DNA from 3 places in the Kitasatospora sp. NPDC059160 genome. Region 3 is predicted to be linked to each of the others. Evidence: riboswitches for the same ligand, from Rfam matches in the RefSeq annotation. Region 3 holds a riboswitch; each other region holds the start of a gene.

Region 1 (10,297 bases), on a different contig from region 3:
CGGGACCTCGCCTCGCTGGTGGTCGCCGGTGCCGTCGCGGTCGCCGCCTGCGGTACGGTCCTGCTGGGGCACCCCGAGAGCGCGGCAGCCCGGCCGACGATCCCGGCCCTGACCGGTGCCGACCTCACCACCGCCCGGCACGACGCGGACGGCCCCACCGCCACACCGACCCCGCCTGCCGGGAGGAAGCCGGACGCCGCCAAGGGGAGTGCCTACCTCACCGACCCGTCCCGCCTGACGGACGGTCACTACTACGAGGGGTTCCCGGCCTTCGCCGACTTCGGCCTGACCATCGACGGGGCCTACGCCCTCGCCGCGACCGGTACGGACGACGCCGCGCTGCGCAGGATCGTCGACTTCCTGGACCAGCAGGGCAAGGACGCGAGCGCGCGCACCGTCAACGACTGGACCGCCATCGGCACCGAGTACGCCGGCGGCGGGTCCATCGGCAAGGAGGCGCTGCTCGCCGAGGCGGTCGGCCGCAACCCGCGGAACTTCGGCGGCCACGACCTGATCGCCGCCCTCGCCGCGATGGTGTGCACCAAGGCCGACGCGAGCACGGGCTGCGACGCCCCGGGCAACTACACCTACGCCACCTCGGTCTTCTCCCAGGCGCTCGCCGTCATGGCCCAGCTCCGGGCCGGAGAGTCGACCGGTGCCGCTCCCGCGATCGGCTATCTGAGGAGCCTCCAGCACCCGGACGGGTCCTGGCCGAGCCTGATCCCGGCCGCCGGTGACGCGGATGTGGACAGCACGGCCATGGCCGTCATGGCCCTCGCCCTGGTCCCCGGGGACGAGGCCGCCCAGGCGGTCGAGAAGGGCCTCGGCTGGCTCGCCGCACGGCAGTTGCCCGACGGCGGCTTCCCCGGCGCGGCCGGCAACTCCACCAACTCGGCCGCGCTGGCCGTCCAGGGGATGACGCTGCGCAAGGCCGCCTACGGCGGACAGATCGCCAAGGCGCTCGACTTCCTCGCCGGGCAGCAGAACGGTGACGGCGGGTTCAACGTCGCCTCCACCGGGCAGCGGGGGTCGGACGTCCGGGCGTCCACGCAGGTGCTCGGCGGCGCCACCGGCATCTCCTTCGGCACGCTGTCCCGCGACCTCGGCGGCTCGCCGACGCCGACCGGGACGCCGTCCACCACGCCGACGGGCACGCCGACCCCGACCGGTACGGCCACCCCGACGGGTACGGCCACCCCGACGGGTACGGCCACCCCGACGGGTACGGCCACCCCGACGGGTACTCCCTCCACCACTCCGACCGGCACGCCCACCCCGACCGGCACGCCCACCCCGACGACCACGTCCTCCGGAACCCCGACCGGCGCGCCCCCCACGACCGCGCCCGTCCCCGCCACTGACCCGCCGTCGTCCGGCGGCGGCGACGCCCCGGTGGGTAGCGGTGCCGATGCGGTCGGAGGCGGACCGGCGCAGACCGGTTCGGACCACCTGGCCAGCACCGGAACCCAGGCACTGGCGCTGACGGCGGCCGCCGGTGCGCTGACCGCGCTCGGTGCCGCTGCCGTCGTCGTCGCCCGTCGCCGCCGGACGGCCGCCCCGGGGCGTCACCGGTGAGCCGGGGACTCGGGCAGCGGCTCGCCCGGCTGTCCGGAGCGGCGGCACTGACCTCCGCGCTGGCGTTCGGCGGCCTCGCCGTGGGCGTGGTCCCGGCTGCCGCTGCGCCGTTGCCGATGGAGCAGTGCACTCCGACCTCCGGGGTCGTCCTCGCCGTGGACCTGAGCAAGTGGGGCGGCCCGCTGCTGCGCTCCTGCGGCTCCACGCCCACCACCGGCTACACCCTGCTGAACCAAGGGGGTTGGAAGACCACCGGCACCGGCCACGACGGCCCGGCCTTCATCTGCCGGATCGGCTACAGCGGTTACCAGGGCGGCAAGCAGTTCCCGACCCCGGACCAGGAGAAGTGCGTCCTGACACCTCCGGCCACCGCGTACTGGTCGTACTGGCACGCTGATCCGGGCCAGAACGAGTGGTCCTACAGCCAGCTCGGGGCGATGCTCTACCAGCCGAAGCCCGGCAGCGTCGACCTGTGGATCTACGGCGGCACCAACGTGGAGGGCACCGAGGGGCGTCCGACCTTCTCGCCGGACAGCGTCCGGGCCCACAACCCCAGTTCCGGCGGGCAGCCGGCCGACCCGGGCCAGGGCACGACGGGCGGCTCCGGCGGAGCGGCGAGCGGTTCCGGTACGACGGGCGGATCGGGCACGACGGGCGGCAGCGGTACGACGCGTGGCGGCGGCTCCGGCTCGACCGGGGGTGCCCCGGCCCCGGCCGCACCCCGGCCCGGCGGAACCCGTCCGCCGGCGCCCGCCGCGACCCCGGGAACGGGTACCGCGGCCACTCCTGCGGACGGCATCACCCCGCCGGGAGCGCCCGATCCCACGCCGGTACCGGCCGAAGTCTCCACCGCCCCGCCGACCGAGACCCCGAGTGACGGGCCGACACCGCAGACGGCCGTGGCCGCGGCCGGGGCGACGTCCGCGCCCGCCGTGCCCGGCGGGGTGGTGGACGCCAACCCGGTGGCCGACGCCCCGCACGACTCCGGTTCGATGGTGCCCGCTGCGCTCGGGGCGGTCCTCGTCGTGGCGCTGGGCGTGGCCACGGTGGTGGCCGCACGCCGTCGCCGCCGACGGGCCGAGTGATCCGGTGAGCGCGCAAGACACCTGCGGCCTCGGCTCCCCGCAGCGCAGCCCCGGGCGGGGCGCCGGGGGCCGGCGCGCCCCGCGCAACCTCCACCCGCTGGCCTGGTGGGCCTGGGCGCTCGCCCTGGCGACCGCGGCCAGCCGCACCACCAACCCCTTGCTGCTCCTGCTCGTCCTCGCCGTGCTCGGCTACGTGGTCACCGCCCGCCGCAGCGAGGCCCCGTGGGCCCGCGGGTTCACCTACTACCTGTGGCTGGCGCTGACGGTGGTGGCGATCCGGGTGGTCTTCCGATGCGTCTTCGCCACCGGTGTCACCCCGCACGACCACCTGCTCTTCTCCCTGCCGCACATCCCCACCCCCGACTGGTACGCGGGGATCCGGATCGGCGGCCCGGTCTCGCTGGAGGCCACGCTCTCCGCCGCCTTCGACGGGCTGCGGCTGGCCTGTCTGATCTGCTGCATCGGCGCCGCGAACACCCTCGCCAACCCCAAGCGGGCCCTGCGCGTCCTGCCCGGTGCCCTCTACGAGCTCGGCGTCGCCGTGACGGTGGCGCTCAGTGTCGCGCCCCAGCTGGTGCAGAGCGTCCAACGGGTCGCCCGGGCACGGCGGTTGCGTGCGGGGCGGCGCAAGGGCGTCCGTGCCCTGCGCAGCATCGTGGTGCCGGTCCTGGAGGACGCGCTGGAGCGTTCGCTGGGCCTCGCGGCCGCGATGGACTCGCGTGGCTACGGGCGTTCCGGCACCGCCTCGCGCCGGTCCCGCCGGCTCACCGGGGTGCTGATGCTGCTCGGCCTGTGCGGCCTGTGCGCCGGGGTGTACGGACTGCTGGACGGGACGGCCCCGGCCGCGCTCGGCCTGCCCGCCTTCCTCGCGGGTGCCGTGCTCTGCGTGGCGGGTCTGCTGCTCGGCGGGCGCCGGGTGCGGCGCACCACCTACCGGCCGGACCGCTGGCGGGCCGCGGAGTGGGGCGTGGCCGGTTGCGGAGTGGCCGCCGCCGTGCTGCTGTCCGCCACCGTCGGCTACGACGCCACCGACCTCAACCCCTCCCTCTACCCGCTGACCTGGCCGACGCTGCCGCTGGTCCCGGTGCTCGCCCTGCTCCTGGCGGGCGCGGCCGGGATCGTCTCGCCGCCGCCCGGCCGCACGCCCGGACCCACCGCCGTGCCGGGGCCGCGCCCGACCGCGCAGCCCGACGACGCCACCGCCATCGCCGCCGCCACCACCACCGACCGCACGACCTCCGAGGTGAGCACGTGATCCGATTCGACCGGGTCGGCGTGGTGTACGACGGCGAGAGCACGCCCGTCCTGCGCGACGTCGACCTGCACATCCCGGAGGGCGAGCTCTGCCTGGTGGTCGGCCGTACCGGGGCGGGCAAGTCCACCCTGCTCGGCGCCGTCAACGGCCTCGTGCCGCACTTCACCGGCGGCACCCTGCGAGGCCGGGTCACCGTGGACGGCCGGGACACCGCCCACCACCCGCCGAGGGAACTCGCCGACGTGGTCGGCGTTGTGGGACAGGACCCGTCGGCCGGCTTCACCACCGACACGGTGGAGGAGGAACTCGCCTACGTCATGGAGCAGTTGGCGATCCCCCCGGAGGTCATGCGCAAGCGGGTCGAGGAGACCCTGGACCTGCTCGGCCTGGCCGAGCTGCGCCACCGCGCCCTGCACGAGCTCTCCGGCGGCCAGCAGCAGCGCGTCGCCATCGGATCCGTCCTCACCGCGCACCCCCGCGTGCTGGTCCTGGACGAGCCGACCTCCGCGCTCGACCCGACGGCGGCCGAGGAGGTGCTGGCCGCGATCACCCGGCTGGTCCACGACCTCGGGGTGACCGTCCTGCTGGCCGAGCACCGCTTGGAGCGCGTCGTCCAGTACGCCGACCGCGTCGCCTACCTGCCGGGGGACGGGACGGTCGTGCACGGTCCGCCCGCCGAGGTCTTCCGGGACACCGCGATCGCGCCGCCCGTCGTCGACCTCGGCCGCCTGGCCGGATGGCGGCCGCTGCCGCTGTCCGTCCGGGACGCCCGCCGCGCCGCCGCACCGCTGCGGGAGCGGCTCACGGACGTACCGGTTCCCCCGCCGCGCCGGGCAGCGGCGGCGGGGGAACCGGTGCTGGAGGCGAAGGGCGTGGTGGTCCGGTACGGGCCGGTGGCCGCCGTCCGGGACGTCCGGCTGGACCTGCGCGCGGGCGAGGTCACGGCGCTGATGGGCCGCAACGGCTCCGGGAAGTCCTCGCTGCTGTGGGCCCTCCAGGGTTCCGGGCCCCGCCAGGGCGGCAGCGTGAAGGTCACCGGAGCCGGGGGCGGGAAGGCCGAGGACCCCAAGCGCCTGCCCGCGGCCAGGGCGCGGCAGCTGGTCGGGCTCGTCCCGCAGACCCCCACCGACCTGCTGTACCTGGAGACGGTCGCCCGGGAACTCGCCCAGAGCGATGCCGAAGCCGAGGGCGCCGACGGGCCGACCGCCCGGCAGATCCTGGACCGCCTGGCCCCCGGGATCCCGGACGACACCCACCCCCGGGACCTCTCCGAGGGGCAGAAGCTGGCCCTCGTCCTGGCGATCCAACTGTCCGCCGCACCAAGGGTCGTGCTGCTGGACGAACCCACCCGGGGGCTCGACTACCACGCCAAGGAGGCGCTCACCGGCATCGTGGACGCGCTCGCCGCCGAAGGCCGTACGGTCGTCGTCTCCACCCACGACGTCGAGTTCGTCGCCTCCGCCGCCGACCGCGTCGTGGTGATGGCCGAGGGCGAGATCGTCGCCGACGGGCCGACCGCCCAGGTCATCGTCGCCTCGCCCACCTTCGCCCCGCAGACCGCCAAGATCCTCGCCCCACTCGGCTACCTGACGATCCGACAGGTCGCCGAGGCCCTCGAACCGGCGGAGGCCGCGCGATGACCGCCGTACGGATCCCCGGCCGGGCCCGCGTCGTCGTCGCCCTGGCCGCCTTCATCGGCCTGGTCGCCTTCACCTGGCCGTTCGTCGTCGCACCCGGGAAGTTCGGCTCCAACTACGCCCCGCCGCTGATCTTCGCCGCCCTGCTCGTCCTGGTCCTCGCCGTCGTCATCGCCGAGATCTCGGCCGGCGGCATCGACGCCAAGGCGCTCGCCATGCTCGGCGTCCTGTCCGCCGTCAACGCCGGGCTCCGACCCCTCGGCGCCGGGACGGCCGGCGTGGAGACGGTCTTCTTCATCCTCGTCCTGGCCGGCCGCGTCTTCGGCCCTGGCTTCGGCTTCACCCTCGGCTGCACCTCGCTGTTCGCCTCCGCCCTGCTCACCGGCGGAGTCGGCCCCTGGATGCCCTACCAGATGTTCGGCTGCGCCTTCGTCGGCATGCTCGCAGGCCTTCTGCCGAAGACCCGGCGCCGCCGGGTGGAGGTGCCCGTGCTGGCCGTGTACGGGGCCTTCTCCGGCTACCTGTTCGGCTTCCTGCTCAACCTGTCCTTCTGGCCGTTCTCCACCGACCCGAACAGTTCGATCGCCTACCTCCCCGGTCTGCCCTTCACCGAGCAGTGGCACCGCTACCTGCTGTTCGACCTCGCCACGTCGCTCGGCTGGGACACCGGCCGCGCCGTCACCACCCTGACCGCCGTGCTCGTCGTCGGGCCCGCCGTCCTGACCGTCTTCCGCCGAGCGGCCCGCCGCGCCAACTTCGAACCCACCGTGCGCTTCGAGGCCGATTGACGGCCCCGGCGGACAGGCCTACTCTGCCGGATGTAGTGATGGCGTAAGGAAGCCGGTGGAACTCCGGCACGGTCGCGCCACTGTGAGCGGATCGCCCTTCGGGACGGCCCGCGAGTCAGATACGACGCCATCACGATTCGCCCCAACAAGAGCGGGACGCACGATCCCCGAAGGAGGCTCCACCGTGAGCACCAGTATGCCCGGACCCTCTGCCCTGCCCGTCCCGGTCGTGGTGCCGGCGTCCAAGGCCGTCGCCTGGCTCGTCGTCACCGCGTTCCTCGCGCTGGCCGTCTACTACTTCATCGGCGTCGACCAGGGCGCCTACTCCGTGTTCGGCAAGGACATGCACATCCACGAGTTCGTCCACGACTCGCGGCACTTCCTCGGCTTCCCCTGCCACTGACGAGCGGAAGCAGCGAACAACCAGACATGGAGAAGAAACTCATCCTGCGCGGCGTGCTCGCCGGCGCAGTGGCCGGCCTGCTCGCCTTCGTCTTCGCGCGGATCTTCGCCGAGCCGCAGATCAACGCGGCGATCGAGTACGAGAGCGGTCGTGACGACGCGCAGGGCCTGCTGGACAAGGCCGCCGGCCTGCCCATGGACATGGGCGGACCGGACATCTTCAGCCGCACCGTCCAGGCCAACGTCGGCATCGGCACCGGCATGATCCTGTTCGGTGCGGCGATGGGCGCGCTGTTCGCGGTGGCGTACACCGTGTGCCTCGGCCGAACCGGCAGGCTCCGCCCGCGCAACCTGGCGATGCTGGTGGCCCTGGGCGGGTTCCTCGGCCTGTACCTCGTGCCGTTCGTCAAGTACCCCGCCAACCCGCCGGCCATCGGACACCCCGACACCATCCGCGACCGCGGCAACCTGTACCTGGCCATGGTCGCCTGCTCGCTCCTGTTCCTCGTGCTGGCGGTCTGGCTCGGCAAGCGCCTCCAGGCCCGGTTCGGGAACTGGAACGCCACCCTGCTCGCCGCCGGCGCCTTCGCGGCGGCGATCGGCATCGTCATGGCGGTGCTCCCCTCGCTCGGCGAACTCGCCGACAACGTCCAGCAGTTCGGCCATCACGCGACCGAGACGCCGCTGCCGCTGACCGACGACAAGGGCGCCATCGTCTACCCGGGCTTCCCGGCGGACACCCTGTTCGAGTTCCGCTTCTACTCGGTGGCCGCGCAGCTGCTGCTGTGGGCCGCACTGGGCCTGCTCTTCGGACCGATGGCCGAGCGAGTGATCAACGCCCGTGCGGCGGCCGCCACGGCGGTCCCGGCCGAGTCCGGCCCCGAGCCGGTCGGCGCGGCGTGACGCACACCCGACCGAGGACCGCGACGCCGCAGCGTGTCGCGGCCCTCGGGCCGTTCTTCGCCTACGAGACCCACGAGGCCGACGAGGCCCACGAGACCTGCCAGGCCCACGAGACCCATGACGACGGCGCAGTCGCCGTGCCGTGGCGGCCGATGGCCGAACTCCTCGATGATCCAGCGGTGTTGGGGGAGCGGGTGGCCTTCGCCCGGAACCACCTCGTGGCGGCGGGGGGTCGTCCGCCCGAGGCGGTCGAGCAGCGGGTGGCGGCCTCGGTGACCCACCTGGGGCTGGTGGCGCGGCTGCTCTCACCCGCGTTCGCGGTGGCCGTCCTGGACGGGGCGCTGCTCGGGTACGGGCTGCGGGAGGCGAGGTGGCAGCCGACACCGGGCGGCCTGTTCCCGCTGTCGCTGCCCGCCCGTGACGCCGTTCCCGTCGCCGACCGGGCCGAGCTCGCCGCGCGGTTCGCGGCGGAGGTGCTGGACGGGCCGGTGCGGGAGCTGGGCGAAGCGGTGGCCGCCTTCTCCGTCTCACCGCGGATCCGCTGGGGCAATGTCGCGTCGGCGGTCAACGGAGCGGCCGCGGGCGTCGCCCGCTCGCGGCCGGAACTCGCCTTGGCAGCACGGGAGTTCGCGAGGCGCCTGCTGGCGGTTCCGCCGCTGCGCGGGGCCGGCACCGTGGCCGCGGACGGCACCGGCTTCCGCCGCCGCAGCTGCTGCCTCATCTACCGGGCCGCACCGGACCGGGCCGGCGCGCTGTGCGGCGACTGCGTCCTCGCCGGGCCGGCGGACGCCTGAGCGGAGCAGGGCCCCCTCGGGCCTGCCGCAAAGCCCCCGGGCGGCCGATCCCAGGAAGGATGGTGAGCGGAGCCATGGCCCCACGCGAGGACCGACTGCCCCGGCGGCTCACCGAGGTCCCGATCGGCTGACCGACCGATCGAAGGGGTGACCGGCCGTACGGTTTTCGGCCAAGTGGGTCGCGGGCGCCGGGCCGTTCCACGACTCCGCTTAGGGATACCCGTGGGCATGTTATTGAACATGTCCCTGACAGGAGTGTCCGGGCGGTGACAGCCGGACGCTGTGACCGGTGTTCCGTTTGGAGGCACGGCGGTTCGGTGGATCCGGCCAAGGTGTACCGGCCCTGTTCCGTGGGGTCCGTCGTTCGCGGAGGATTCGTTGCCCGAGTCCTCCGGTCGGGACCGGAGGAGCGTGGACACGCGTCCTGCCGTGCCGCGGGTCCGGCGGACGTCAACGGAGTTGGAGGGGGCTTTGTCCAGAGGTGCCGGCATGGCGCGGTCGTCCGCGCGCTCGCGGTTCCGGTGGATCGTGTTCGTGGTGGCGACGGCGCTGGTGGCTCCGTTGGCACAGGCGGGAGGCCTGCCACCGGCGCAGGCGTCCGCGCCCGCGCCCGCGTCCTCATCCGGATCCGTGGCATCGAGAGCGGTGCCGCGGGATCTGCCGATCCTGTCGGTCCCGTCGGCGGCCGGGCAGCAGCCGCAGGCCGAACTGCGGGAGCCGAAGGCCGACTTCGCGCCCTTGGCGGCCAGCGGGGATCCGCGCTCCGACGAACGGGGGCGCGAGCGCGCCGCAGCCCAGGAGGCGCCGCAGACCAGCCCGGTGTCCCCGGTCGACGGCGCCGTGGTGGGGACGGAGACGCCCGCGCTGCAGGTGGCCGCGGCCGGTGACGGCGTCCTCTACTGCTTCAAGGTCTCCACCGGGTTCGACGGCCGATCCGGCAGCGTGGTGGACTCCGGGTGCCTCGACCAGCCGCAGTGGACGGTCCCCAAGCACGTGCTGCACGACGGTGGCCGGTACACCTGGACGGCGGCGACCGCGGTGTCCGGCGGGACGACCGCCACGCCGCCGCAGTGGGTCGGGCACTTCACGGTCAACCAGCGGGTCGGCGACCCGGGGCCGGCACCGACCGACCACCTGGGCCCGGTCACGGTGAACCTGTTCAACGGCAACGCGCACGTCGAGGCCGCCGGGCCGGCGTTCCAGACCGTCGGCGGATCGGCGGGCGTCAACCTCGCCTACAACTCCCGGGAGGGCGCCCCGCACGGCGTCCGCGCCTCGTACTTCAACGACTCCCGGCACGCGGGCGCCCCGGACGCGATCCCAGTGATGGTGCGCGGCGAGTCACAGGTCAACCTGGACTGGGGCATCCCGTGGACCGGCAACCCGGACAACCTGCCGTGGCGTGACAACCCGATGCCGCCCGCCCTGGACAAGAACTGGTTCGTGGTGCGCTGGGAGGGCCAGTTCAAGGCCCCGGTCACCGGGGACTTCCGGTTCGCCGGCGCCCACACCGACGGCGCCCGGATCTGGCTGGGCGACAAGCTCGTCTACGACAACGCGGGGCCCGCCGAGCCCGGCAACGACTTCCTGCTGCCCGGCCCGCGCCAGGCCGGCGAGGTCGCGTTGAAGGCCGGCCAGTCGGTGCCGATCCGGGTCGAGCTGTACCACCACTCCGACGACCGTCCGCGCATGGTGCTGTGGGCCAAGAGCAGCACCGGCACCGACGACCACCGCACCCACAACCTGGATCCGAGGATCGTGCCGACGGAGTGGCTGCTCTCCGCGGACTCCCAGGCGCTGCCGGCGGGTTGGACGCTGTCGGCGCAGTCCAGCGGCTACAGCCGTGCCGAGATGCTGG
Region 2 (10,297 bases), on a different contig from region 3:
CCAAGGCGATCTCCCGGTACCGCTGGTACTCGCTCAGGCGGTCGTCGGGCAGTAGTTCCGCGCCGAGGAACTGTCCTGCGTCGGTGTAGTGCATCCGGTAGACCTGGGCGTCGTCGAACAGCCAGAAGTCGTGGTCGGGCAGGCCGGCCACCTCCTGCCAGGCCGTGTCGATGATGCCGATCGACTCGCCGGCCGTGATGTTGCCGGGATAGGAGGCCAACTCGTAGCGGAGGTAGTCCGAGAGGGGCGATCGGAGGACGTGCACCCGGGCCACCTGCTTGCCCAGGTCCGTCATGGAGCGGACCCAGGGATTGTCGGAGGACTCCGGCGGCAACCCCTCGCCCGCGAGGAAGGCGGCGAATTCCTCACGCTCGTCGTCCACGTCGTAGACGGCCAGGGTTTCGAGCCGGAAGGCCGTTCGTTCGAAGGCCTCGAAAAGGCGGCCGAATTCTTCACCCTTGAGCATGGAAGTACCTCTCCAGGACGTCGGCAGGCATCAGGACCGCCGACTCACCGGGCGGCAGGTTCAGTTGCGCGAGGCGGACGGGGTCGGTGATCACGTGGCCCTGGGCCACGTAGTCCCCGTCCTCCGTGCGCCAGAGGGTGGGGCATGCCCCGTTCTTGCAGGACCCGCTCCCGGACAGCCAACGCAGCATCACGTGCTCCCAACTCGTCGGTGGTTCCTGGTGCTCGATGCTTCCGGCTCTCCAGGTCGAGGGTCAAGGACCTGATCTTTCCGGAACGGGAAAGCCGTCCATCTGCCCCCGGCCGGTGTGAACACCGGCCGGGGGCAGGGGGGTTCAGGGGCGGTGGCGGGTGGTGATGGTGAGCGGGTGGGCGGTTCGGTCCGCCGTGTCGCCGAGGTAGAGGGTGACGGACCAGCGGCCGCTGCGGGCGAGGGAGTGGGCGACGCCGTTGTTGCCGCCCGGGCCGATGCAGAGGCGGAGGAAGTCCCGGTGGGCGGCGCGGACGGGGTGTCGGCGGACGTGGTCCCACAGGACCGGGAGGGCGTGGTCGAGGCTGGGGAACACGGTGGGCAGCATGATCCCCGCGATCCCGGCCCGGACGGGGCTCACGCGGCGGCCTCGGCGGTGGGCACGGTGATGTGGCACCAGATGAACTTGCCGATGCCGCCCCTGCGCGGGCAGCAGCCCCACGCCGAGGCCAACTCCTGGACGAGGAGCAGGCCCCGGCCGCTCTCGGAGGTGAGGGAGGCGGGCCGGAGCGAGGGCTTCTCGCTGTCGGCGTCGTGCACCTCGATGCGGAGCGTGGTGGGGGAGGGGAGCTGGAGGCGGACGAAGATCAGGCGGTCGCCCGGGGTGCGGGCGTGGGTGACCGCGTTGGTGACGAGCTCGCTGAGGAGCAACTCGCCGGTGGGGAGCAGGGGTTCGGCGGAGGGGTGGGGGAGGAGGAAGGAGCGGAGCTCCTGGCGGGCGTTGCGGGGGGACTTGGGGTGCCGGGGGAGCCAGCAGGTCTGTTCGCTCATGGCAGGGCCACCTCTGGAGTGTGCAGGTGAGAGCGCTGGAGAAGGCATGGGGATGCCCGGTGAGAGTCCGCCATGATCACGATGTGTCTACTGGAGGACTACGTTGAGTAGCATGCTCCTGATGTCTTCTGGAGTGCAAGTCCCTACTTTGGGAACCGATCAAAGATTGTTGTCCAGAGCAGAGGGCGGCAGACTGGCAGCGCACATACGGCTGGGAGGTCAACGCGTGCCCGTGAACAGGAATCCGACGGTTCGACAGCGACGGCTCGCTCGAACGCTCAAGGAGTTGCGGGTTGCTGCGCGGATGACGATGGTCCAGTCGGCCAGACAACTGGACTGTGCCGAGAGCAAGATCAGCCGGATTGAGGCCGCGCAGTCTGGAATCAGGCTTGTGGATCTCAGGCTGCTACTCGACCTCTACGGCGTGACGGACCATGTGGTGCGCGGTCGACTGGAGGAACTGTCGCGCGAGGGGCGCCTGCGTGGCTGGTGGGACAGATATTCGGACGCGCTGTCGCCGCTCTACGCGGACTACATCTCGTTGGAGGCTGACGCCTCGGACGCGTACAGCGTGGAGACCTTCCTCGTTCCGGGGCTCCTGCAAACGGAGGACTACACCCGGGCCGTCGTTCGGGCGCAGATAGAGGATGCCAGTGTCGAGCAGGTTGAGCAGCTGACGAAGGTTCGGTTGGAGCGGCGATCGGTCCTGACGCGCGAATCTCCGCTTCGGCTCTGGGTTGTGCTGTCGGAGTCCGTGTTGAAGCACCAGATCGGTGGGCGGTCGGTGATGGGAGAGCAGCTCGACTATCTGGTCGCCATGGCGGGCCGGCCCAATATCAACATCCAGGTGCTGCCGGAGGAATCGGATGTTCATGCGGCGCTGTTCGGTCCACTCGTCATCCTGAGCTTCCCCGAGAGCACGGAGACGGACGTCGTGTACGTGGACAGTCTCCTCAGCACGCTCTACATCGAGGAGCCGGGCGAGGTCTTCAACTACTCGAACCTGTTCCGGCGGGCTCTGGCGGAGTCGCTGCCTCGCAAGGAATCGATTGCGTTCATTGAGCGCATTGCGAAAGGAAGGGACGGCGATGAGTAGCATCCCCAAGGGGGCGGCCGCTGACCTGAGCTGGAGAAAGTCGTCGTTCTCCGGTGCGCAGAGCAACTGTGTGGAGATAGCCATAGGCGGGGTTGGGGGCGTGCCGGTCCGGGACTCGAAGGACCCGGATGGGCCAGGTCTGCTGTTCGATGCTGATGCCTGGGCTTCGTTCGTGGCCGGGGTCAAGGGCGGGGAGTTCTTGGCCGAGTAGAAGAACAGGGGTGCCCCGGGTGGGGCACCCCTGGTGTGTCACGTGAGGTTGTCGGTCCAGAAGAAAATGGTCCGCAGGACGATGCCCGGGGCGCCGGCGCCGAAGGCGAGGACCATGGACTGGCCGACCGCGACATCCGTCGGGTCGATGCCCTGGGACCAGGTGACCTTGGCGTCGAGGCCGGGGATGGATCTTCCCGGGGCGTACGACCGGAAGCTGCCGTGGGCGTGGGCGATGAGGGTGCCGTTGCGGCGCAGCTCTGCGTGGCGGAGGCTGGTCGATCTCAACTCGTAGGTGCGGTCGCCCAGAATGGCCGTGCGGGTGCGGGACTTCCGGGTGGTCGGGATGTTGCTCCCGTTGATGTTCATCGCGCCGTGGTCGCGGTCGGGCACCACGGTGACGGTGGGCATCCCCGCCCCCTGCACCCGGGCCACGACGGTCGGCCAGCGGTCGTGGCTGAGCTGTATCGGTCCGAACGGGCCGTCGATCACCCGTTGTTGGAGCTTGGACATGTCTGTGCTACCCCCGTACGCCTGGAACCGAGAACAGCGGGGCTGCCGTGACGGCAGCCCCGCTGTGTCCCGCTGTTGAAGCCGAACGATATTCGACCTAGAAGTCGTCGTCGAAGGAGACCGAGCCCTCGACCGCGACCTGGTACGCCGACACCCGGCGCTCGAAGAAGTTGGTCAGCTCCTGGACGTTCTGGAGCTCCATGAAGCCGAACGGGTTGGTCGACCCGTACCGGATCGGCATCCCGAGCCGTGCGAGGCGCTGGTCCGCGACGGCCTGGAGGTACTCGCGCATCGAGGCGGTGTTCATGCCGGGCAGGCCGTCGCCGCACAGGTCCTGGGCGAACTGGAGCTCGGCCTCGACGGCCTCCTCCAGCATCTCGGTGACCTGCTTGGCCATCTCGTCGTCGAAGAGGTCGGGCTCCTCCTCGCGGACGGTGTCGACCACGGAGAACGCGAAGTCCATGTGCATGGACTCGTCGCGGAACACCCAGTTGGTGCCGGTGGCCAGGCCGTGCAGCAGACCGCGCGACCGGAACCAGTACACGTATGCGAAGGCGCCGTAGAAGAACAGGCCCTCGACGCAGGCCGCGAAGCAGATCAGGTTCAGGAGGAACGCGCGGCGGTCCTCCTTGGTCTGCAGCGAGTCGATGTGGTCGACCGCGTTCATGTACTTGAAGCAGAACTGGGCCTTCTGGTGGATGGAGGGGATGTTCTCCACCGCGGCGAAGGCCGCGTTGCGGTCCTCCGGGTCCGGAAGGTAGGTGTCCAGCAGCGTCAGGTAGAACTGGACGTGCACGGCCTCCTCGAACAGCTGGCGCGACAGGTACAGCCGCGCCTCCGGGGAGTTGATGTGCTTGTAGAGGCTCAGCACCACGTTGTTCGCGACGATCGAGTCACCGGTCGCGAAGAACGCCACCAGGCGGCCGATCATGTGGCGCTCGCCCTCGCTCAGCTTCGCCAGGTCGGCGACGTCCGAGTGCAGGTCCACCTCCTCGACGGTCCAGGTGTTCTTGATCGCGTCGCGGTACCGGTCGTAGAACGACGGGTAGCGCATCGGGCGCAGGGTCAGCTCGAAGCCGGGGTCGAGCAGCATCTTCTGGCGATCGTCGGACATTACTGGCAGGCCTCGCAGGACTCGGGGTTCTCCAGGGAGCAGGCCAGTGCGGCCTCTTCCTCGGGGGTGAGGGTCGGGGTGTTCACCGGCACCGGCGTACCAGCGGCGGTGCGGGCGGCACCCGAGGCGGCCTGGGCGATCCGGGTCGCGGGGCGCGAGCGCAGGTAGTAGGTGGTCTTGAGACCGACCTTCCACGCGTAGGCGTACATCGAGCTGAGCTTGCCGATGGTCGGCGCCGCCATGAAGAGGTTCAGCGACTGGCTCTGGTCCAGGTACGGCATGCGGGCCGCGGCCAGGTCGATCAGCGCGCGCTGCGGCAGCTCCCACGCGGTGCGGTACAGCGACCGGACCTGCTCCGGCAGCCAACCGAGCTCCTGGACGGAGCCGTTGGCGTCGCGCAGGGCGTCGCGGGTCTGCTGGTCCCAGACGCCGAGCTCCTTGAGCTCGCGCACCAGGTACGGGTTGACCTGGAGGAACTCGCCCGAGAGCGTCTCGCGCTTGAACAGGTTGGACACCTGCGGCTCGATGCACTCGTAGACGCCGGCGATGGAGGCGATGGTCGCGGTCGGGGCGATCGCGAGCAGCAGCGAGTTGCGCAGGCCGGTCTCGGCGATGCGGGCGCGCAGCGCCGTCCAGCGGTCGGTCCACTCCGGGGCGGCGCTCGGGAAGTGGTCGATGTGCAGCTCGCCGCGGGCGGCGCGGGTTTCGCCGTAGGCCTCGTGGCGGCCGAGCTGCTCGGCCAGGTCGGCGGAGCGCTCGTAGGCGGTGAGCATGATGCGCTCGGCGATCAGCGTGGACAGCCGGGCGGCCTCGGCGGAGTCGAAGTCGATCCGCAGCTTGAAGAAGACGTCCTGGAGGCCCATCACGCCGAGGCCGACCGGCCGCCAGCGGGAGTTGGAGGTGCCGGCCTCGGTGGTCGGGTAGAAGTTGATGTCCACCACGCGGTCGAGGAAGGTCACGGCGGTGCGGACGGTGGCGTCGAGGCGCTCCCAGTCCATGGCGCCGAGCAGGTCCTCGACGGACGCGCCCTCGGCCACGTGCGCGCCGAGGTTGACCGAGCCAAGGTTGCAGACGGCGGTCTCGGAGTCGTCCGTGACCTCCAGGATCTCGGTGCACAGGTTGGAGGAGTGCACCGTGCGGCCGGGCAGCGCGGTCTGGTTGGCGGCGCGGTTGGAGGCGTCCTTGAAGGTCATCCAGCCGTTGCCGGTCTGCGCGAGGGTGCGCATCATGCGGGCGTAGAGGGTCTGCGCCGGGATGGTGCGGACGGCCTTGCCGGCCAGCTCGGCCTTGAGGTAGGCCTCGTCGAAGTCGGCGCCCCACAGGTCGACCAGCTCGGGGACGTCGGCGGGGGAGAACAGCGACCAGTCGGCGTTGGCGTTCACGCGGCGCATGAACTCGTCCGGGATCCAGTGGGCCAGGTTGAGGTTGTGCGTGCGGCGCGCCTCCTCACCGGTGTTGTCGCGGAGCTCCAGGAACTCCTCGATGTCGGCGTGCCAGGTCTCCAGGTAGACGCAGGCCGCGCCCTTGCGGCGGCCGCCCTGGTTGACGGCGGCGACCGAGGAGTCGAGGGTGCGCAGGAACGGGACGATGCCGTTGGACTTGCCGTTGGTGCCGCGGATCAGGCTGCCGCGCGAGCGGATGCGCGAGTAGGACAGGCCGATGCCGCCGGCGTGCTTGGAGAGGCGGGCGATCTGCGCGTAGCGGTTGTAGATCGAGTCCAGGTTGTCCAGCGGCGAGTCCAGCAGGTAGCAGCTGGACATCTGCGGGTGCCGGGTGCCGGAGTTGAAGAGCGTCGGCGAGGAGGTCAGGTACTCCAGGCGGCTCATCAGGCCGTACAGCTCGGACACCTCGCGCACCGACTGCTCGGAGTCGCCGACCGCCAGGCCGCAGGCGACGCGGAGCAGGAAGTGCTGCGGGGTCTCGATCACCTTGCGGGTGATCGGGTGGCGCAGCAGGTAGCGGGACTGGACGGTGCGCAGGCCGAAGTACTCGAAGCGGTCGTCGCCCTTGGTGTCGACGAGCGCGTTCAGGGCGTCGGCGTGCTTGGCGACGAAGGCCGCGGTGGTGTCGCCGATCAGGCCCTCGGCGTGGCCGACGGCGATCGAGGCGGAGAAGGAGGTCGAGCCCTGGCTGTTCGCCTCGTCGACGATCTCCAGGGCGAGCAGGCGGGCGGCCAGCTTCGAGTACTGGGGGTCCTCGGCGATCATCGACGCGGCGGCGTCCACGGCCAGACCGCGCAGCTCGGCGAAGTCCGAGCCGGCGTGGCGGCCGCGCAGCGCGGCGGCGGCGACATGGCCGGGGTCGACCTCGGTGAGGTCGGCGCTGCGGTCGGTGAGCAGCCGCAGGAGAGCACCGCCGGGGTCGGAGACCGTCGGGTCGGTGAAGGCGGTACCGGAGCCCTGGGCGGGCAGGGTGACTGAGGCAGCGGTGGTCAAGGCGCTCTCTCCTGGCGGCGATCGTGCGGCGGTGATCGGGGTCACCCGGGCCGATCTGGGCAGGGGAGCACGGCGCGAACGCAAAAAGCGTCGCGCGAGGTGTCTCCCCGGCCCGCCCGCGAGGCCCGGAGGGGTGGTGCTGGTGCTTGGCGCGGCCTCTGCGGGAGGGCCGTGGCGCACGCTGTTCGGCAGGTACTCGGACTCGCGGTACGGCTGCTGGAGCCGCCCGCACACCGCTGCGGGGCAGTCCCGGATTCCCACCGGGTTCCCCTGCATCGACAGCAGAAGCGAGCATACATGTAGTGGTGTCTCCTCGATGCGACACCACATGTAGTACGGCGTGGTGTGTTGTCGCGATGACGGGTTGTGCCCGGGCCGGTGGCGGTTCGTGGACGTCCGAGGCCCGGAACCACGCTCCGGACGTGTCGCGGCCGCCCGCCGGACACCCCGGATCCGGGTGCCGGACACCCGGGCCCGGCGCGCCGGGCGTCCTGGTTTCGATACGGAACGGTCACCGGGCCGAGGGACGGTGCGGGTGATGCCCTACGATCTGGGCGCATGAGCGACGGAACTGGTGTACCTGGGCACGGGCCGCAGGGGACGCCTCCCGCCGGGCCGGGGGGCGCACAGAATCAGCAGCCGGTGGGGCCGGGTCCGGTGGCGCCGCCGGGCGGTGGTTTCGGCCCGCCGCCGGCCTCGTACGGACCGGTGGCGCCGGCGGCGCAGCCGTTCTCCCAGCCCGTCCCGCCGGTGCCCCAGCCGGTGCCCCAGCCGGTTCAGCCGCCGGCTCCGCAGCCGCAGTGGCAGCAGGCCCCGCAGCAGCCGGGTCCCCCGCAGCAGGCGGTTGCCGTGCAGCAGCCGGCCGCGCCGCAGCAGCCGGTCCCGCCGCAGCGCGTCGAGCCGGACTGGGCGGCGCTGGCGGACCGCAACGAGGCCGACGGCAGGCGCAAGCGCCGGGTGAGGATCATCGGCGGCGCGGTGGCCGTCGTCCTGGTGGGTGGTCTGGCCGCGGGCGGAGTGCTGCTGTTCGGCAAGAAGGACGACCCGGCCAAGCCCGGTGGCGGTGCGGTCGCGTCCGCGTCCGTCTCGGGCAAGCCGACCCCCGGCTCGTCGAACGGCGGCCCGTCGACCCCAGGCCCGTCGAACGGCGGTGCGGCCGCGGGAGGGCAGCCGGACGACCCGTCGAAGCCGATCTGGGAGGTCGCCACCGACCCGGCGCCGCAGGACGCGGGGGCGCTGTTCTCCGCGCTGCAGGTGACGGTCAACGGCGTGTCCTGGAACCGGACCGTGGTCGCGCTGGACCAGCCCTGCTGGGACGGCAACTCCACCACCGGCGGGCTCGGCAAGGTCCTCGGCGACCAGGGCTGCCAGAAGGTGCTCCGGGCGACGTACGTCTCCGGCGACAGCGCGGTGACGGTCGGCGTCGCGGTCTTCGACCACAAGATCCAGGCCGAGACGGCGATGAAGAACTACGCCGGGCAGCTCAAGGGCCTGCCCGCGCCGGGCGGCCCGGCGTTCTGCGCCAACCCCGGCTGCACCGGCACGCACAGCAGCCTGGGCCGGTACGCCTACTTCACCGTCGAGGGCTCGGCGAAGGGCGGCAACGCCCCTGACGCCGCCGCGACCGCGGCGTCCGCCGGGTTCGCCGAGCACGTGAAGGGCCAGCTGCTCCAGCGGGCCAAGGCGGCGGGCTCGGCCACGCCGGGTTCGCAGGGCACTCCGGCGGCCGCCGCGACCGGCTGACCCGCGGTGACACCCCGGTCCCGGCGGACCCGTTCGCCGGGACCGGGGGAGTGTGGCAGGCTCTCGTCGGAGTCATTCGTACGCGTGTTCCGGTTGCGTCCGCGGGGGTCGGCGCCGGCGAGAAACCGGAGGAGCGGTCGTGGCCCTGCCCAGAGTCCTGCGCGGTAGGCCGGCCGTGCTGGCTGCGGCCGGCATCGTGGTCGCCGCCGGCAGTCTCGTGCTGCTGGACCGCGACGACCGGACCGACCCCGGGCAGCCCGTCCGGGTACCGGTGTCGGTCGGCGCCCCCGGCCGTACCCTGCCGCCGGACGTGGGCCGGGACCTGCTGGCCCGGGACCCGCAGGCCTCGCCGAACGCCCGTGCCGTCCAGCAGTTCCTCGCGGACCTGGAGGCCCAGGCCCGCACCGGGCACAGCGGCGGCACGGTGATCGGCCAGCACGTCGAGGCGCACAACGAGCGCAACAACCCCGAGTACGGCGACTACCGGGGCACCAAGCAGGTCGGTTACTACTACAAGAAGGCCGCCGACATCACCGGCCGCCTGCCCGGCTTCATGGAGACCGACCTCGGCCCCGGCTACGGCCAGAACGCCTGGGGCGTCGGCAACCCGCGCTCCTACTCGGCCGGCCGCTGGCCCACCTGCCGCACCGGCTGGCAGTACACCGACGACGCCGTCGACCTGATGACCGCCGTCTGGTCCGGCCACCCGCGCGCCGACGACGGCACCTACGACGGCTCCGGCGTCCAGCAGAACTGCGACGGCAGCACCACCGAACTCCCGGACAACGGCGGGGCCCCGGCCGGGATCGTCGGCATGTCCTTCCACGAGCCCTACCCCGGGTCCGCCGTCAAGTCCTTCGACCGGGTGCTCTGTTCGAACTCCCCGGCGGCCAAGGACCCGGGCTGGTTCGGCCGGGTCGTGGACGCCGGGGGCGACACCCCCGAGTACCGCGCACTCGTCACCGACCTGTCCTACCTGGCCGACCACCTGGAGTACCTGGCCGCCCACGACGTGCCGGTGCTGCTGCGCCCCTACCACGAGATGAACGTCCAGGACTGCGCCAGCCGGTTCTGGTGGGCGGGCCAGAAGCCGGCCGACTACCAGGCGCTGTGGCGGATCACCTACAAGTACCTGGTGGAGACCAGGGGCCTGCACAACCTGCTGTTCGTCTGGACACCGGTCTCCTGGGACGGCGCCCCGGGCGTGGACCCGTGGGACTACTACCCGGGCTCCCAGTACGTCGACGTGGTCGGGGTGGACGACTACAGCGGCAGCCCCGCGCACCCGATCGGCACCGGCGAGGTCTGGACCAAGCGCTACTACGACGGGCTCGCCGCCTACCACAAGCCGAGGATGCTCGCCGAGTCCTTCGCTGTGCCGGTCAACTCCCGCCAGCCGGACACCCTCGGCCGCACCCCCTGGACGATCTGGACGGTCTGGGGGCAGTCCCTCACCTCCGACAACCTGGCCCCGGACCAGCCGCGCAACTCCGGAGCGGACGTCAACGCCACCTACCACAGCCCGTTGGCGATCACCGGCGGCTCCGGACCGTCCGGCGGGAGCATCGACTGGGGCGGGCTGCACGTCCGCTGATCGGGCCCGGATCCGTTGAACGGGCGGAATTCCGGGTCCGTTGTGCCGTGTGGCATCCTGTGGCGGCGAAGCCCGAGGGCTCGGTGAACGGTCGGGAGAGGACCGA
Region 3 (10,297 bases):
CCGGCTCAGCAGACCGTGCCCAGGCTGTAGCCCGGCTGCGCCGCCACGCCGTCCAGCCGCACCGGGCGGGCGGCCGGCGCCCAGTCCGGGCCGCTGCTCGACCACGCCCAGGCGGCGGGCAGGAAGCATCCGTCAGCGGCTCCGCCGCGGGACTCATCAGCGGCTCCCCCGCGGGCCCTCTCGGCGGCTCCGCCGGAGGCCGCCGACCCCTGCGAGCCGTGCAGCACCGCGACGCCCGGCAGCTCCAGCGCCAGCCCGGCGCACAGCACCGCGCAGACCAGCTCCAGGTCCTCGTCGTTGATCCGCGCCACGCCGTCCTCCCACTGCAGGACCCGGGCCGCCGCGGCCAGCCGCCCGCCCGGCGCGTCCACCCGCAGGCGCAGCTCGTACACCCCGGCGCCCGCGCCCACCAGCATCCGGCGGAACACCTCGCCACCGCGCTGGTAGGCGGCCCGCACCCAGCGCGCGTGCTCCTCGTCGGTCCCCCCCGCACCCCCGTACAGCCCGCCGTCGAGCAGCAGGTCGGCGTGGCAGAGCGTCAGCCCGTTCTCCCGGGCCCGGACCAGTCGCGGCACGAAGTCCCCGGCCAGTTCCTCGCCCTGATAGGGCAGCAGCTGGGTCTGCAACGGCGGGTTGACCAGGTAGCGGTCGCGGGCGGCGGACTCGGCCGGGTCCAGGCCGTGCAGCAGGCAGAACTCCTCGAAGTCCTGCGGGTGGAACATCCGGGCCCGGACGGTCTCGAACCGCTCCAGCGCGTCGGCCAGCAGCTCCGCGGTGTCGGCCAGGTAGCGCTCGTAGTCGGGGGCGTCGCACACGCCCCAGGCCCGGGCCCGCGCGAAGTCCGCGGCATTGGTGAGCACACCGAGGACGAACGCCTGCTCGGCCCCCTCGACCCGCCGCGGCCGGTGCGGCGCCCGCAGCGCGGGGCGCAGGCCGCCGGCGGTGCAGTCGGAGTTGCGGCGGGCGCGGCCCTTGCGGCTGGTCATCGGTGGCTCCTGACATCTGCTGGGGGCCGTCGAACGGTACGGTGACGGTCAGCGGCGGGGCTCGCCGCTGACCGTGTTACTCCCCAGTTCCGCGCGCCACACACGTACGGCGTGTCACGGAAATGTAACCACCGGTAATAGGGGTCGTCGCGGCCTCAGCGCGGCACCCGGGCCAGCTGCCGGGACTGGGCGACCAGGCGTCCGGCCTCGTCCCAGACCTCGGCGTCCTCCTCGAAGTAGCCGCCGGCCACGTTGCGGGTGGAGTGGACGACCCGCAGCCAGCCCGGGGCGGGCCTGGCCCGCAGGTGGACGGTCAGCTCGACGGTCGGGGCCCAGCCCGGCAGGCCGAGGTCGAAGGTGACCGGCGGGAGCGCGTCGGCGACCAGCAGGAGCAGCAGCGGGTCGGGGTCGCGGCCGTCGGCGAGCCGGAACCAGCCCTGGATCCGGCCGTTGCCGGAGGGCTGGCCGAGCGCCCAGCCGACGGTGGCCGGGTCGAGCCGCAGGTCGAAGCGCTCCAGCAGGGCGGCCTGCTCGATCAGCTGCCTGGGCGCGTGCTCGACGCCGATGCACTGGTCCGGCGGCGGCAGCTGCGGCGGGGTCGCGGTGGTGCGCACCTCGCCGTCGGCGGCGGCGAGGTCGCCGTGGCTGGCCACCACGCGCAGGCGTTCGACGCCGTCCTGGCTGAGCGAGGCGGTGCCGGTGGACAGCCCGCGACCGGTGCGCAGCACCTCGGTGCGGACGGTGGCCGGGCCGGGGGTGGAGGCGGACAGGTAGTAACCGCTGATCGACACCGGGTCGGGGTGCTGCCCGTGCTCCAGCGACAGCGCGTGTCCGGCCACCGCGAGCAGCAGCCCGCCGTTGACCCCGCCGCCGATCTGCCAGCCGGCGCCGAGCTCGGCCTCGTAGCGGCCGGCCTCCTCGGGGTGTCTGGTGAGGGCGATGCCCCGGTCGAACTCGCTGCGGGTCGCGGTGCTCATGGGTGTGGCCTGCCCTTCGGGTCGCCGACGGCGCCGTCGGCGAAGTTACTGACGAGTAGCACCCACCCTACGCCCACCGGGTGAAACGCGGAACGGCCGCAGGCCCCGGAGTTCCGGGGGCCTGCGGCCGTCTGCGAACAGCACCGATCAGCGGCGGATGCTCGGCTTCAGCTCCAGGAAGCGGGCCAGCATGCCGTTGACGAAGGCCGGGGAGTCGTCCGTGGAGAACTCCTTGGCGATCTCGACGGACTCGTCCAGGACGACCGCGTCCGGGACGCCGTCCTCCCAGATCAGCTCGTACGCGCCGAGCCGCAGGACGTTGCGGTCCACGATCGGCATCCGGTCGAGGGTCCAGCCCACCGCGTACTGCTCGATCAGGTCGTCGATGCGACGCGCGTGCTGGACGTACCCCTCGATCAGCTCCATGGTGTACTCGCCCACCTGCGGGGTGCCCTCGTCGGGCTTGGGCTCGCGGGCGCGCGCCACCCAGTCGGCAAGGACCTGCTGCGGGTCGACCCCGCGGTGGTCGGCCTCGAAGAGGATCTGGAAGGCCCGGGTACGGGCCTTGCTACGTGCGGCCGACACGGACTTACTTCACCCGGCCGAGGTAGCTGCCGTCGCGGGTGTCGACCTTGACCTTCTCGCCGGTGACGACGAAGAGCGGGACCTGGATCTCGGCACCGGTCTCCAGGGTGGCCGGCTTGGTGCCACCGGTGGAGCGGTCGCCCTGCACGCCCGGCTCGGTGTGGGAGATCACGAGCTCGACGGAGGTCGGGAGCTCGATGTAGAGCACCGCACCCTCGTTGGTGGCGACGAGGGCCTCGAAGCCCTCCAGCAGGTAGTTCGCGGCGTCACCGACGACGGCCGGCTCGATCGTGATCTGGTCGTAGGTGTCCATGTCCATGAACACGAAGTTCTCGCCGTCCTTGTACGAGAACTGCATGCCGCGCTTGTCGACGTTGGCGGTCTCGACCTTGGTGCCGGCGTTGAAGGTCTTGTCGACGACCTTGCCCGTCAGGACCTCCTTGAGCTTCGTACGCACGAAGGCCGGGCCCTTGCCGGGCTTGACGTGCTGGAACTCGACGACGGACCAGAGCTTGCCGCCCTCCAGCTTGAGGACCATGCCGTTCTTGAGATCGTTCGTGGAAGCCACGGGCGCACTTACTCCTGGATATAGCTGTCAAGGAACCAAGGGTTCGCGTCCTGCCGCCGGCCCGGGGGCCGCCGTCACAGGGCGAGGAGCTCCTTGGTGGTGATGGTGAGCAGCTCGGGCCCGCCCTCCTCGAGGGGGCGCACCACGAGCGTGTCCTCGATCCGGACCCCGCCCTTGCCCGGGAGGTGGACCCCTGGACCGACGGTGACCGGCACGCGGCTGTCCAGTTTACCCATGTCCGACGGACCGAGGCGCGGCGCCTCCCGGATCTCCAGCCCGATGCCGTGGCCGACCGGGTGCGGAGAGGCCTCGGCGTGCCCGGCCGCCTCCAGGACCTGCCGGGCCACCCGGTCGGGCACGCACTGCTCGACGCCCGGGCCGAGCGCCTCCCGACCCGCCCGCTGGGCGCGGAAGACCAGCCGGTGCAGCTCGACCTGCCAGGGCGCGGGAGCCGCTCCGATCACGAAGGTCCGGGCGGTCGAGACGCCGTAGCCCCGGTACTGGGCGCCCATCACCACGGTGAGGAAGTCGCCCTCCTCCACCCGGCGGTCGGTGGGCTGGTGGGCGGGCTGGCCGGAGTGGCTGCCGGTGCCGACCGACACCGGGAAGGCCGCCCGGTCGGCTCCGTGGTCGATCATCCGGCGCTCCAGCTCCATCGCCAGGTGCCGCTCGGTCCGGCCGACCAGGATCGACTCCAGCAGCTCGCCCAGCGCCTGGTCGGCGATCTCGGCGGCGATCCGCAGGTCCGCGATCTCGTGCTCGTCCTTGACCACCCGCAGCCGCTCCACCACCTGGCCGAGGTCCGCCAGCCGGCCGCCCTCCAGCAGGCCCGCGACCGCCCGGTGCCGGGTGACGGTCAGGTCGTGCTCCTCGACCGCCAGGTCGCGCACCCCCAGCCGGTCCGCGGTGGCGGCGGCCGCCAGGGCGGTGTCCGCCCCGGCCGCCACCGGCACCTGGGTGACGTCCGCGGCGATCAGGTGCTCCCCCGAGTCGTCCGGCGGCAGGTCGTCCGGGAGCGTCAGCAGCACCCGGTCCCGGGTCAGCAGCAGGGTCGCCCCGCAGGGCGCGCAGCCCGTCAGGTACCGCACGTTCGCCGCCCGGGTGATCAGCGCCGCGTCGGCGCCGGCCGCGCTGCAGTGCTCCCTCACCCGCTCCCGCCGCCCCGCGTACGCATCCGCCATGCGTCGAGCCTACGAACCCCCGGCCCGAAGCGCCCGCCGAGCACCCCCGAGGGATGCGCCGGCACCCCACTGCGCCCCGCGCGCCCCCGCGCACTCCCCGCTGACCGCCGTCACCTCCCCTCCGGGTCGATCAGGCCCCGGCGGTAGGCCGGGACGAGGTTCTGCGGGACGAGCATCTCCCGGCCGTTCAGGGTGATCGGGACGAGCTTCGGGCCGGTCGCCTTCCACTGGGCGCGGCGGTGCCGGGTGTTGCTGCGCGAGGTCCTGCGCTTGGGAACTGCCATCGGGGGCTCCTGTCGGGTGGTGCCGGGCCGTCGGGTCCGGGCTAACGGGTGGTGCCGGAGGCGTACGGGAGGAGGGCCGTCTCGCGGGCGTTCTTGACCGCCCGGGCCACCGCCCGCTGCTGCTGGACGGTGAGCCGGGTGACCCGCCGGCTGCGGATCTTGCCGCGGTCGGAGACGAAGCGGCGCAGCAGGTCGGTGTCCTTGTAGTCGACGTACTCGATGCCGGCCGCGACCAGCGGGTTGGGCCGGGCCTTCGGCGCGGCGGTGCGGTTGCGCACGGGTGCTCCCTTGCGGTGGTGGGCGGTGTCGGTCAGTGGTGGACGGGGTCGAGGAGGTCCCGGAAGCCGTCCGGGAGGGCCTTCCAGCCGGGTTCGCCGGCGGCGAGTTCGGTGTCGGTGAGCAGGCAGGAGTCGAGCAGTTCGGTGAGGCCGTCGACGTCCAACCCCTCCGCGGTGAAGCTGAGCTGCTGCACCCGGTCCCCGTGCAGGGGGTGCCAGTCGAGGGCGGCCGCGGCGCGGCGGGCCGGCGGGTAGAGGTCCCAGGCGGCGTCGGGCAGGGCGATCAGCCAGGGCCCGCACTCCTCGACCGCGAGGTTGGCCCCGGCCGCGTCCCAGGCGAGCATCAGGTCGGGCCGGTTGGCGAGCCAGAACCGGCCGCGGCTGCGCTGGGCGGCCGGGACGAGCAGTTCGAGGGCCCGGTGCAGCCGTTCCGGGTGCAGCGGCCGGCGGCGCTCCCAGACCAGGGTGCTCACCCCGGCCTCGTCGCTCTCCTGGGGGAGCAGCGCGATCGCCGGGTTGACGCGGTCGCGCGCGGCGGCCACGTCGAAGCCGCCGAGGGCGGCCCGGGCGAGCGCACCGGTGCCGAGCCGGACCACCCGGGCGGTCGGGTGGAGCTGGCGCAGCAGCGCGAGCCCCGGCGCGTGCGCGGTGGCGCGCGGCACGGCGAGCGTGGTGGCGTACTCGACCTGGTGGGCGAGCGCCTCGGCGCGGGTGCGTTCGTCCCGGGCGGCGGTGTGCTGCCCGTGCTCCACCAGCTCGTCGGGCACGGAGAGTTCGCCGACCAGCCGGTCCGGGTCGACGGCGGTGACCACGCCCGCGAGTTCGATCGCCTCCGCCAGGGGGCGGCCGTCCACCTCGCCCCCGGCGAGCACCTCGACCGCGGGGTGCGGGTCGCTGCCGCCCCAGAGTTCGACCACCGCGAGCCCGTACCGGCCGCCGTCGGCGAGTTCCAGCAGCCGGGGCAGCAGGTCCTCGCGCAGGGCGCAGCACGGGCAGTCGTTCACCAGCGGGACCGAGCCGGTGTCGAACGCCCCGCCGGCGTCCCGCAGTTCGCGGTGGACCAGGCCGCGCGCGGCGTCCCGCAGGTCGTGCCGCAGCACCACGGCGTCCACCGCGGCGGCCGTCAACTCCTCGACGGCGGACCGGCGTTCGTCCGGGTGCAGCCCGGCGACCACCACCACCGGGAGCCTGGTGCCGTCCATGCCGCTCACCAGCTCGCCTTGCGCACGCCCGGCAGGTGTCCGGCGTGGGCGTGGACGCGCAGGTTGACCCGGGAGAGGCCGAAGGCGCGCAGGTAGCCGCGCGGCCGGCCGTCGACGGCATCGCGGTTGCGGACCCTGGTGGGGCTCGCGTCGCGGGGCTGGCGGGCGAGTTCGGCCTGGGCGGCGGCGCGCTCGGCGGGGGCGGTGCCGGGGTGGGCGATGAGCCGCTTGAGTTCGGCCCGGCGCTGGGCGTAGCGGGCGACGATCACTCGCCGCTGCTCGTTCTTGGCGATCTTGCTCTGCTTGGCCATCAGACCTTCCCCCCTCGGGCGCGGATGCGGGCGACGGCGGCCTCGACGCCGATCGTGTCGACGGTCTTGATCCCCTTGGCGCTCAGCACCAGCCGGACGTACCGGCCCTCACTGGGCAGCCAGTAGCGCTTGCGCTGGATGTTGGGGTCGAAGCGGCGCGGGGTGCGGCGGTGCGAGTGCGAGATCGCGTTGCCGAAGCCGGGCCGGCGGCCGGTGAGCCGGCAGTGGGCGGACATGGGTGCTCCCTGGCGTCCGGGAATGGGCAGGACGGAGGTCACGTTACACCAGATGAAAATGACATCCATTTCGGTGTACGGTTCCGATCCATCCCCGCGAACCCCGCACCCGGAGGCCCCCGGACCCCGAGGGTCCACGGGCCCGAGACCCCAGGAGGACGCCCGATGGCCCGCAGCGAACTGCGCCCCGTGATCAAGCTCCGCTCCACCGCCGGCACCGGCTACACGTACGTGACCCGCAAGAACCGCCGCAACGACCCGGACCGGATGGTCCTGCGCAAGTACGACCCGGTCGCGGGCCGGCACGTCGACTTCCGCGAAGAGCGCTGACCGCACGAACCCCTCGGAGGAGCCCAGCCATGAAGCCCGGAATCCACCCCGCCTACCGCCCGGTCGTCTTCCGCGACAAGGTCGGCGGCCTCGCCTTCCTCACCCGCTCCACGGTCACCGGTGACCGCACGGTCGAGTGGGAGGACGGCAACACCTACCCGGTGATCGACGTCGAGATCTCCTCGGCGAGCCACCCCTTCTACACCGGCCAGTCCCGGGTGCTCGACACCGCCGGCCGGGTCGAGCAGTTCCGCCGCCGCTACGGCGACCGGCACTGACGGCGGAACGCGAACGGCGCCTCCCCGGCTCGGGGAGGCGCCGTTCGCGACGCGCGGACACTGCCGCCACCGCTACTGCTGCTGCGTGGGCGTCCAGCGCTTCTCGACGCCCGCCAGCTTCCAGTACGCGATGGCGATCGCCCACACCACCACGAACAGCCCGGCGATCGCGTAGCCGACGTTGTCCAGCGAGATGTCCGCGATGAACCCGGTCACCGGGTCGGTCAGGTCGAGCTTCTCGTGCAGCACGCCGACCAGCTCGATGGTGCCGATGATGAAGGCCACCGCGATCGACAGCCCGGTGATGGTCAGGTTGTAGTACACCTTGCGCACCGGGTTGGAGAAGGCCCACTGGTACGCGAAGTTCATGAACGTCCCGTCCAGGGTGTCGAACAGGCTCATCCCGGCCGCGAACAGCAGCGGCAGGCAGACGATCGCGTACCAGGGCAGCCCGGCCGCCGCGCCCGAACCGGCCATCACCATCAGGGTGACCTCGGTCGCGGTGTCGAAGCCCAGGCCCAGCACCATGCCGACCGGGAACATCTGCCCGGGCCGGGTGATCGAGCGGGTCGCCCGGTTCAGGATCCGGGCCATGAAGCCGCGCGAGTCGAGGTGCGCCTCCAGCTCCGACTCGTCGAACTGCCCGGCCCGCATCGAGCGGAACACCTTGAGGATGCCGAGCAGCGCCGCCAGGTTGAGCGCTCCGATCAGGTAGAGGAAGGCGCCGGAGGCCGTGGTGCCGACCAGCCCGAGCCACTTGTGGGTGGCCGAGTCGTCGTCCATCAGCGTGTTCGCCAGCTGGGCGCCGCCCGCCACCAGGGCAGCCATGATGACCACCATCGAGGAGTGGCCGAGCGCGAACCAGAAGCCGACCGAGACCGGCCGCTTGCCGTCCGCCATCAGCTTGCGGGTGGTGTTGTCGATCACCGCGATGTGGTCGGCGTCGAAGGCGTGCCGCATGCCGAGGGTGTAGGCCGTGATGCCCAGGCCCACCCCGAAGACCTGGGTGCCGACGGCGTAGTTGTGCGGCGCGACCAGGAAGACGAGGGTCCCGAAGGCCACCACGTGCATGGCCAGGATCACCCCCATCAACCCGGCGGTCCGGAGGGTGTCCTCGCGCTTCCACCGGAAGGTGGGCAGTACGGAGGGGGCGGGGCCCGCCTCGGCGGGCGCGGCGGTTTCGGGCAGGGTCATCTTCGGATCACGCTCCAGCACCTCGTGGAATGACTTCGTGAGATGCCGTGGCCGGTCTCCTGGCTCACGGGGCTTCCCGACCCGCCTTCCCAGGTGCACGAAGCACCCAGTGGCACGTGGATCCGGACGACTGTCCCCCGATCACAGTGGCGAGGGCCGCTCCGGAATGGGACCTGTTGAGGGTCCGTCACCGGTCTTCCCGAGCACCACGGCGGGGAACACCGTAGGGGCAGGACCACACCCTCGCAAGGTTGCGCACCTGTGCAGGTGTCCAGGATCACAGGTCGTGAGCTGCCAGAATGTCCGCATGCATCTCGTACCGGCCGACCGCGCGGGCCACCGCACCATCGACGGACACCGGGTCTGCGAGGCCATCGCCGCCATCGGGGACACCGCCCACGTCCGGACCTGGGCCGAGCGGTTCTCCCTGCTCTCCGACCCCGGCCGGCTCGCCCTGCTGCTCGCCCTCCACCGGGCCGGCCCGCTCGCCGTCAGCGACCTGGCGGTCGCCACCGGCATGCGCGACCCGGCCGTCTCCCAGGCCCTGCGACTGCTCCGCACGGCGGGCGTGGTCACCGGCGACAAGGACGGACGCGTGGTGCGCTACCGGCTCGTGGACGACGCCCTGCGCCCCCTCCTCGACGAGTGCGCCGCCGCCGACCACGAGGAGCCCGCCGCGGCGGCGGGCTGACCGACACTCGGCAAACCACGCCGGGGGCGCGGCGGGGTGAGTACGATCACGATGTGCCGTCCCACCCCCACGTCTGGCCCGCCGACCGCTGGAACACCCGCCCGGTCAAGGCCCGCGTGCTGGCGGTCGCCCGCACCCTCACCTCGGCGACCCGGGTCCTGGACGTCCTCACCCTGCTCGACCCGGACGGCATCGAGCGGTACTTCACCGTCAACCCCGGCTCCGCCTTCGCCGACCGCGCCCTGGACGAGTACCTCCACGGCCTGCCCGGCTACACCGTGCTGGACTGGGAGGACGCCGTCCGCCACCGCTTCGACCTGGCCGTCGCCTGCGCCGTCCACGCCTCCATGCACCGGCTGGACGCCCGCCTGGTCGTCCTCCCGCACGGTGCCGGCTACAACCGCCTGGTCACCGAGTCCACCGGCGACGCGGTCAGCTCCGCCGGCCTCTCCCGCAACGAACTCACCCACCGCGGAGAGGTGTTCGTCGACGTCCTCGGCCTCTCCCACCCCGAACAGCTGGACCGGCTGCGGGCCTCCTGCCCCGAGGCCCTGGACGTCGCCGAGGTCGTCGGCGACCCGTGCTTCGACCGGATCCTGCGCAGCCGACGCTCCCGCGACGGCTACCGCGCCGCCCTCGGCGCCGTCGACGGCCGGCGACTCGTCGTCGTCGACTCCACCTGGAGCGAGCACTCGTTATTCGGCCGTCACCCCGACCTGCCGCAGCGGCTGGTCCGCCGACTGCCCGCCGACGAGTACGCGGTGGCCGTCGTGCTGCACCCCAACATCTGGAGCCGGCACGACCCGGCGGCCCTGCTCGACGACGCCCGGCGGATGGGCCTGCGCCTCGTCCCGCCCCACCAGGGCTGGCAGGCCGCCCTCGTCGCCGCCGACGTCATGATCGGCGACCACGGCTCGGTCTCCTTCTACGGCGCCGCCCTGCGACGGCCCACGATGATCGTCGCCACCGGCGCCGCCGAACTCGACCCGCGGTCCCCCAGCTACGCCTTCGGCCAGGCCGCACCCGTCCTCGACCCCGACGGCGACCTCGCCGCCCAACTCGAACTCGCCCTGGCCCGGACCCCGGACGACCGCACCGACCTGACGGCCATCACCGACCGCTCGCTCGCCCACCGCGGCGAATCCGCCCGACTGCTGCGCCCACTGCTCTACTCCTTCCTCGACGGCCTCGACGAG

What was found. A riboswitch is a leader RNA that binds a small molecule or an ion and turns the genes downstream of it on or off. The one in region 3 is predicted to bind cobalamin.
Region 1: it holds a riboswitch for cobalamin, as region 3 does, so the genes downstream of both, ACFXOZ_RS01195 (CbtB-domain containing protein) here and ACFXOZ_RS36265 (HoxN/HupN/NixA family nickel/cobalt transporter) in region 3, are expected to answer to the same signal.
Region 2: it holds a riboswitch for cobalamin, as region 3 does, so the genes downstream of both, ACFXOZ_RS17575 (ribonucleoside-diphosphate reductase subunit alpha) here and ACFXOZ_RS36265 (HoxN/HupN/NixA family nickel/cobalt transporter) in region 3, are expected to answer to the same signal.

What each region holds. Positions count from the first base shown of each region.
Region 1 is NZ_JBHZCN010000002.1:35,463-45,759, forward strand. Features, by position in the region: gene ACFXOZ_RS01170 (prenyltransferase/squalene oxidase repeat-containing protein) at 19-1,575, shown strand; gene ACFXOZ_RS01175 (hypothetical protein) at 1,572-2,660, shown strand; gene ACFXOZ_RS01180 (CbiQ family ECF transporter T component) at 2,665-3,915, shown strand; gene ACFXOZ_RS01185 (ABC transporter ATP-binding protein) at 3,912-5,555, shown strand; gene ACFXOZ_RS01190 (ECF transporter S component) at 5,552-6,340, shown strand; cobalamin riboswitch at 6,363-6,487, shown strand; gene ACFXOZ_RS01195 (CbtB-domain containing protein) at 6,525-6,743, shown strand; gene ACFXOZ_RS01200 (CbtA family protein) at 6,770-7,645, shown strand; gene ACFXOZ_RS01205 ((2Fe-2S)-binding protein) at 7,642-8,439, shown strand; gene ACFXOZ_RS01210 (PA14 domain-containing protein) at 9,085-10,297, shown strand, end outside.
Region 2 is NZ_JBHZCN010000036.1:25,967-36,263, forward strand. Features, by position in the region: gene ACFXOZ_RS17535 (DUF6879 family protein) at 1-466, opposite strand, end outside; gene ACFXOZ_RS17540 (hypothetical protein) at 453-656, opposite strand; gene ACFXOZ_RS17545 (hypothetical protein) at 801-1,076, opposite strand; gene ACFXOZ_RS17550 (ATP-binding protein) at 1,073-1,486, opposite strand; gene ACFXOZ_RS17555 (helix-turn-helix domain-containing protein) at 1,713-2,582, shown strand; gene ACFXOZ_RS17560 (DUF397 domain-containing protein) at 2,575-2,793, shown strand; gene ACFXOZ_RS17565 (hypothetical protein) at 2,832-3,305, opposite strand; gene ACFXOZ_RS17570 (ribonucleotide-diphosphate reductase subunit beta) at 3,403-4,419, opposite strand; gene ACFXOZ_RS17575 (ribonucleoside-diphosphate reductase subunit alpha) at 4,419-6,830, opposite strand; cobalamin riboswitch at 7,024-7,156, opposite strand; gene ACFXOZ_RS17580 (hypothetical protein) at 7,617-8,597, shown strand; gene ACFXOZ_RS17585 (glycoside hydrolase family 26 protein) at 8,737-10,191, shown strand.
Region 3 is NZ_JBHZCN010000125.1:642-10,938, reverse strand. Features, by position in the region: gene ACFXOZ_RS36325 (hypothetical protein) at 6-986, opposite strand; gene ACFXOZ_RS36320 (thioesterase family protein) at 1,142-1,963, opposite strand; gene nusB (transcription antitermination factor NusB) at 2,111-2,548, opposite strand; gene efp (elongation factor P) at 2,553-3,116, opposite strand; gene ACFXOZ_RS36305 (aminopeptidase P family protein) at 3,191-4,297, opposite strand; gene rpmF (50S ribosomal protein L32) at 4,408-4,581, opposite strand; gene rpsR (30S ribosomal protein S18) at 4,623-4,859, opposite strand; gene ACFXOZ_RS36290 (CobW family GTP-binding protein) at 4,892-6,061, opposite strand; gene rpsN (30S ribosomal protein S14) at 6,067-6,372, opposite strand; gene rpmB (50S ribosomal protein L28) at 6,372-6,608, opposite strand; gene rpmG (50S ribosomal protein L33) at 6,774-6,938, shown strand; gene ACFXOZ_RS36270 (type B 50S ribosomal protein L31) at 6,968-7,216, shown strand; gene ACFXOZ_RS36265 (HoxN/HupN/NixA family nickel/cobalt transporter) at 7,289-8,410, opposite strand; cobalamin riboswitch at 8,442-8,636, opposite strand; gene ACFXOZ_RS36260 (ArsR/SmtB family transcription factor) at 8,718-9,101, shown strand; gene ACFXOZ_RS36255 (hypothetical protein) at 9,155-10,297, shown strand, end outside.